3 regions of the Janthinobacterium sp. FW305-128 genome follow, and region 1 is predicted to be linked to each of the others. Evidence: predicted binding sites of a transcription regulator. Region 1 holds the regulator's gene; each other region holds the start of a gene.
The links. The regulator LexA, encoded in region 1, represses DNA repair genes until DNA is damaged. The targets are predictions, from matches to a motif close to ACTGTATNNNNATACAGT.

Region 1 (2,270 bases):
CCAGGGTCTCGTTGTCGCATTCGATGTTCAGGCAGATGTAGTGTGCTTTAGGCAGCTTTTGGATCGAGTAAGCCATTTGACGGCGGCCCCAATCTTCCACGCGGTGAACCGAACCGCCGCGGGTGGTTACGCTGGCTTTGTAGCGTTCGATCATCGCGGGCACTTGCTCGCTTTGGTCCGGATGGACGATAAAGACTATTTCATAATGACGCATGCAAACTCCTTCAGGTCGGATTGATAATCGCCCACCCCGGCGTCAAGACGGGTGTGGGAAGGTCAGCCGAAGATTATAACCGCCTTTTGCAAACGTTTCAATCATTGCTTGCGCCAGTGCCCGAAAAGCCCGCGGACCACCGTGCTTTTCGACCGGGAACAAGTATTTCTTGCGAAATTCGCCGAAAACACGGAAATCCCCTTGCATAGTGGGCGATACTGTACAAAAATACAGACTGTTCATATAGACAGCATTTTAGTATGCACCCACCGCTCATGATCAAGCTGACAGCACGACAAGAACAAATCCTGAACCTGATCAAGGACGCGATTGAAAACACGGGCTTTCCTCCCACCCGTGCCGAAATTGCCAATGAACTGGGTTTCAAATCGGCCAATGCGGCCGAGGAGCATTTGCAGGCCCTGGCCCGCAAGGGCGCGATCGAGATTTCGCCCGGCACCTCGCGCGGCATCCGCCTGATCGGCGCGGCAGCTGAAGCGCCGCCATCGAAAGTGCCGGCGGCGCTGCTGATGTCGCTGCCCCTGATCGGCAGGGTGGCCGCCGGTTCGCCCATCCTTGCCCAGGAAAACCTGGAAGCGAGCTACAACGTGGACCCCGCCCTGTTTTCGGCCAAGCCCGACTTCCTGCTGAAGGTGCGCGGCTGGTCCATGCGCGACGCCGGCATCATGGATGGCGATTTACTGGCCGTCAAAAAGGTCGACAGCGCCAAGAATGGCCAGATCGTCGTGGCCCGCATCGGCGACGAAGTCACGGTCAAGCGCTACAAGAAGACGGGTTCCGTCATCGAACTGCTGCCGGAAAACCCCGACTTCAAGGTCATCACCGTGTCGCCGGAAGATGAATTTGCCCTGGAAGGCCTGGCCGTCGGACTCATGCGCAGCTGGCATTAAGTTGCCTGCCGGGGTCAGACCCGCCGGGTTTGACCCCAGTTTTTAGTTGCGGCCCCTTCTCATGCCTGACACCTAAGTTCTGACACCTAAGTTTCCGTCATCGAACTGCTGCCGAAAGATGAATTCGCCCTGGAAGGCCTGGCTGTGGGACTGATGCGCAACTGGCATTAAACGACTGCACGAACAAAGGGCCGCAACAGCATGACTGTTGCGGCCCTTTTCATTTGTCCGACGACTTATACATCGAGTGCTTGGCGGAAATCCTCAAGCAGATCCACCTCATCCTCGATACCGACGGAGACGCGGATCAGCGATTCGGCGATGCCCATGCTGGCGCGGCGCTCGGCGCCCATCTCATAGAAGATCGTGTGGGCGACGGGAATGACGAGGGTGCGCGTGTCGCCCAGGTTGCTCGCGGGAATAGCCAGATTCAAACGATTGAGGAAATCGAAGCAATCGATGCCATCCTTCAATTCAAAGCTGAACAGCGAACCATAGCTGCGGAACAGGTCGCTCGCCAAGGCGTGCTGCGGGTGCGACGGCAAGCCCGGGTAGTGCACGGCCGCCACTCTCGGATCGGCGGCCAGCATGGTGGCCAGCGCCAGGGCGTTCGAGCAGGTGCGGTCCATGCGCAAGGCCATGGTTTCCGCGCCGACGGCGATATGGTGCGCCGCTTCCGGCCCCAGGGACGCGCCGAAGTCGCGCAAGGCCTTGGCGCGGATTTGCGCGATGCCCCACTGCGCGGGCGCCGCCTTCTTGTAGTTCTCGAAAATATTCGGATACTGCGTCCAGTCGAACACGCCCGTGTCCGTCAAGCTGCCGCCCAGCGCATTGCCGTGGCCGCCGATGGATTTCGTCAAGGCATTGACCACGAGGCCCGCGCCCACGGCTTTCGGGCGGAACAAATACGGCGTCGTCATCGTGTTGTCGACGATGTACAAGATGCCCTTTTCGCGGCACAGGTCACCGATTTTTTTCAGGTCGGCGATCTGCGTGCGCGGATTGGCGATGGTTTCCACGAACACGATGCGCGTGGCAGGCGTGATGGCGGCCGCCACGTTGGCCACCTCGGTGGCGTCGACGAAGGACACGGCGATGCCCTGCCCCGTCACCGTTTGCCACAGGCTGTTGGTATTGCCGAACAA
Region 2 (2,270 bases), 200 kb from region 1:
AGCGGTGAATTATCAAGGAAGTTGTATTATGAACCCGGCGGTCTGACCCTTAAAAAATCCTTGTGGCGCTGGCAAATGCTTTTTTTTAAGGTCATACCTCAGGAGTTTTCGAGTTAACGAAAATAGTCCGGCATGTAGAAAAAACATGTCTTTCGGATGCGTAATCTGAATAACTACGTGTGGACCAAAACTGGCCAGGCGAGCCGTTAGCTCGTCACCCCACATCTGCAATCTTCCATCGCGAACCAATAACGGAGATTCGATGCGTATGGTCTTGCAACGGAGTTCCAGACCAAGTTGCACTGCCTTAGCCGAGACCTCACAGAGCACCGTCCTGCTGGGAAATCTCTTCCACATGTGCAGGGCTAACACATCCGTCTTGACGTCTACAGCTATCCAAATACCACCACCTGGCACGGGGAAATATTGAATTGTTGCCGCAAACACAAAAAAGGCGAGCGCAGCCGAGATAACTGAACCGGTACCTAAAATGTTGGGGGAGTAATTATGAGTCCTGGACAACCATAACCAAGGGCCAACAAATATTAAAAGGTGCAGTATCAACGTCAGAAAAAATCCGCAATTGTAAACTCCCTTAAATACCTTCAAATGCTGCTTACTTGACATCCATTTTTGACAATAAATCAGACAATTCTCCTTACCGCAAACCGAGTCCAGAACGGTCGCGCAGTGTTCAACTCCGCTGCACATCACGCCAAAATAGCACTTCATCATTTCGGCGTCAGTGGCCGAGGCTCTCTTGCAAGTACTCAGTACTAATACCAACCCGCTTTACCTTTTTGGAGCGGAATTGTCGTAGGGTATCCTATCTTCGACGGGATGCAACACATCAATCATAACGGGAAAATAGTTGCCTTAAATCACTATATTGTACTGTTAATTCGAATTTCTATAGTTGTAGACCACGTAGCTTCGGCCACTCCAAACTCAACAAACCTGCCGATTCCAATGAGCCAGTCCGTACTGGAAAATGGCGCTTCATCACCACAAGACAATTCCACCTAGATAATGTTGTTTTTTATGCACTCAAATCAAGAGTGTTTTTTTTCATCCCATGAATTATACTGTATGCGCGTACAGTATTTTTGCAAAACCTTTGCCAACCCTAACCACGTGACCAAATTCAATGCTGTGCCCACCCCTCATCCAAAGCGAGTCAACTCGCGCGCTTCTGCAACTGCCCCTGCAGGATGTTTGGCGTGCGAGCGAACTTGCGTTGTCCAGGTCGACGACCTGCACGACCGGCCATGCGGCTTTGGACGCGGAACTGCCAAACGGTGGATGGCCCAGGTCCGCTTTGGTGGAGGTACTACTTCAACAGGCGGGTATCGGCGAGATGCAGTTGCTCAAACCTGCTCTCGCCAAGTTGGCAACTACGCAACGCATCGCATTGATTCAGCCGCCATATCTACCGCATGCCATGACATGCAAATCCTGGGGGCTTGTTGACCGCAATCTGCTTTGGCTTCGGCCGAGCAGTTCGGCCGATGCGCTTTGGTCTGCGGAACAAATCTTGAAAAACGGCTCGTGCGGGGCCGTCGTGCTTTGGCAGTCGAACGTCCTCTCAGAATCCCTGAGGCGGTTGAACCTGGCAGCCCAAAGCACAGATACATGGCTATGGCTGATACGGCCGCTTTCCAGCAGTGTCGACTCGTCGCCATCACCGCTTCGAATCGGGCTTCGGCCGGCTCTAGGCGGTGTGTCGGTCGACATTATCAAACGTCGGGGGCCTCATTGTGACAACCCCTTTTTTATACCGCTTGCGGACATGCCCGCTGGTCGTCAGCATCTGGATATAGACCATGAAATTACTGTTAAGCGTGTACCTTCCACTACTGCCATTAGAAACGCTGCGGCCATCCTGGTCTGAGCCAGGTCCGTATGCAGTAATGCATCAGGAGCAGGTCGCGGCAATATCGCCCGGTGCCGCGCACAGCGGCGTGCGTTTGGGGATGCGCATTGGGGGCGTGTCGGCCATCGCACCTGGTACGGTGATACTTGAGCGCAGTCTTGAGAAGGAGGCCTTGGCGCTGGACGCCATCTCTATGGCTCTGTTGCAGTACACCCCAGAGGTAACGCTTCAAGATGACTTCTCTATCCTGATGGATGTGAGCGCCAGCCTGCGTTTATTCAAAGGGCCGCATGCCATCTGCGGGGCCATAGCTCGCAGTATTGCTGCGCTGGGTTTCACCGCGCGCCTTGGCGCAGCGCCTACCGCGCAAGGGGCGTGGCTGCTTGCGCGGAGTTTT
Region 3 (2,270 bases), 130 kb from region 1:
CACGACCAGCGCCGCATTGCCGCCGCCGGGTACGGCGCCGAAACATTTTAATAAGTGGACGATCATGGCGGTCGATGGGCAAGATAAAACATCAGCATAAACGAAAATAAGTGCAAAGCTTCGCGATGTCTTGGCTGGATGGAGTCAAAGGCTGCGCCTATTGACGCTTTCGTGGAAGTGACATATCAGCAGATGATATACTTCCCGCATGAGGACCGATCCTGCCATCGATACATTGCTGGACCTGGATGGTTCCATCCTCGACCAGGATGGGGGTTATTGGATCAAGATAGAAGCCAGGCGGACGGAAGTGTCGGATGAGATTCCTCACGGCATACGCTACTCGCTGACGCTGCACGAACCGTATGGCAAACGCATCCTCGGTTACGACAATGCGCACATGGTAAAGCCGCCAAAGAAATTCAAATATGCGGGACGTATCGTGGCATTCGACCATAAACACCGGCATCCGTCAGATCAGGGAGTGCCATACGAATTCAAGGATGCGCAGCATCTCATCAATGATTTTTTTGCTGACGTGGACCGCATTTTGCTGGAGATAAAAAAGCAATGAAACCGATTTTTATTGGCATCATGCCGCAAGAGAAAATCCGCGAACGCGTGCTCGCCATCGCTCGCGGCATATATAAACCGAAGGCGGATGAGCCCAAGGTCTGGTTCACTTCGATCAAATCGCTGGCGGAAGTCTTGAGCGACGAAAACCGGGCGTTGTTGCACGTGATTCTGGAAACGCAACCGGAATCCATCTCTGCATTGGCTGAAACAACGGGTCGTAAACCGAGCAACCTGTCGCGCACATTGAAAACAATGTCCAATTACGGCATCGTGGAATTGAAACGGGAGCGAAATCAAGTTCGCCCCGTAGCCACAGCGACGGAGTTTCGCATAGTTGCTAACTGATTTGCCGGACTGTCAATGTGGCCTGTCATGCGACAGGCCAAAGCCTAGCGCGGGCCGGCAGACGCTCTATGCGCCCATCAAAATGAACACTATCCGACTGGAGCCGGCTACTTGACTCAGGATGAGTATATTATACTGTGTTTATATACAGTATTGAGGTAGATCATGTGGGGCGCCGTCTTACCCGAGTATGCTGAGTTGTACTGCCTGAGCAATTTCAGCTTCCTGCATGGGGCCTCGCATGCGGAAGAGCTGGTGGCGCGCTCCGTGCAGCTCGGTTACAAGGCGCTGGCCATTACTGACGAGTGTTCGCTGGCCGGCGTCGTGCGCGCCCATGCGGTGGCCAAGCGGGCCGGTTTTCACCTGATTATCGGCGCGCATTTCCATTTGACGCAGGCCGACGGCAGTCCGGGGCCGTCCCTGCTGGCGCTGGTGCGCGATATCGATGGTTACGGCAACTTGTCGGAACTGATCACCATGGCGCGCACGCGGGCGGCCAAGGGGCGCTATCTGCTGACGCCCGATGATTTCACCGCGCCTGCGGCGGAGTTTGCCCATTTGCGGGGCTTGCCCGGCTGTTTGATGATCTTGCTGCCCGGCTATGCGGCCGAGGCGGAAACCATGCGCGCGCAGGGTGAGTGGATGGCGTCCACCTTTGGCCGCGAGCGCAGCTGGATCGGCCTGAACCTGCTGCAGCGGGCGCAGGATGACGCGCACCGCGGCGCCGTGCAGGAGGCGGCGCAGGCGCTGGGCTTGTCCGTGGCGGCCGTCGGCCACGTGTGCATGCACGTGCGGTCGCGCAAGCCCTTGCTCGACACCCTGTGCGCGATCCGCGTGGGCAAACCCGTGGGCGAGTGCGGCTATGCGCTGGCGCAAAATGCGGAACAGCATCTGCGCGCGCGCTTGCGCCTGGCCAATGTGTATCCGCCGCAAGCGCTGGCGGAAACCGTGCGCATCGCCGGTCAGTGCACGTTTTCCCTCGACAGCTTGCGCTATGACTATCCGGACGAGCTGGTGCCGCACGGCCACACGCCGGCGACGTATCTGCGCGAGGAAACGTATGCGGGCGCGCGCCTGCGCTTTCCGCTCGGTATCCCGGCGAACGTGCAGGAACAGATCGAGCAGGAGCTGGAGCTGATCCGGGATCTTTCCTACGAAGCGTATTTTTTGACCGTCTACGATATCGTGCGCTTTGCGCGCTCGCAAAACATCCTGTGCCAGGGCCGGGGTTCGGCCGCCAATTCGGCCGTCTGCTATTGCCTGCACATCACGGAAGTGGACCCGGCGCGCGGCAATTGCCTGGTCGGGCGCTTCATGTCGCGCGAGCGCAACGAGCCGCCCGATATCGA

Region 2: a site for LexA is predicted at 1,085-1,102, ahead of imuA (translesion DNA synthesis-associated protein ImuA). Genes of this name have one in related genera too.
Region 3: a site for LexA is predicted at 1,056-1,073, ahead of IGS60_RS17715 (error-prone DNA polymerase). Genes of this name have one in related genera too.

Annotation. Positions count from the first base shown of each region.
Region 1 covers NZ_JACYMK010000008.1:257,715-259,984, reverse strand. Annotated here, with positions in the region: gene rpsF (30S ribosomal protein S6) at 1-214, opposite strand, end outside; gene lexA (transcriptional repressor LexA) at 490-1,125, shown strand; gene IGS60_RS18245 (cystathionine gamma-synthase family protein) at 1,362-2,270, opposite strand, start outside.
Region 2 covers NZ_JACYMK010000008.1:62,305-64,574, forward strand. Annotated here, with positions in the region: gene IGS60_RS17460 (hypothetical protein) at 13-735, opposite strand; gene imuA (translesion DNA synthesis-associated protein ImuA) at 1,148-1,891, shown strand; gene IGS60_RS17470 (DNA polymerase Y family protein) at 1,824-2,270, shown strand, end outside.
Region 3 covers NZ_JACYMK010000008.1:127,461-129,730, forward strand. Annotated here, with positions in the region: gene IGS60_RS17700 (PhzF family phenazine biosynthesis protein) at 1-66, opposite strand, end outside; gene IGS60_RS17705 (DUF6516 family protein) at 209-574, shown strand; gene IGS60_RS17710 (transcriptional regulator) at 571-921, shown strand; gene IGS60_RS17715 (error-prone DNA polymerase) at 1,087-2,270, shown strand, end outside.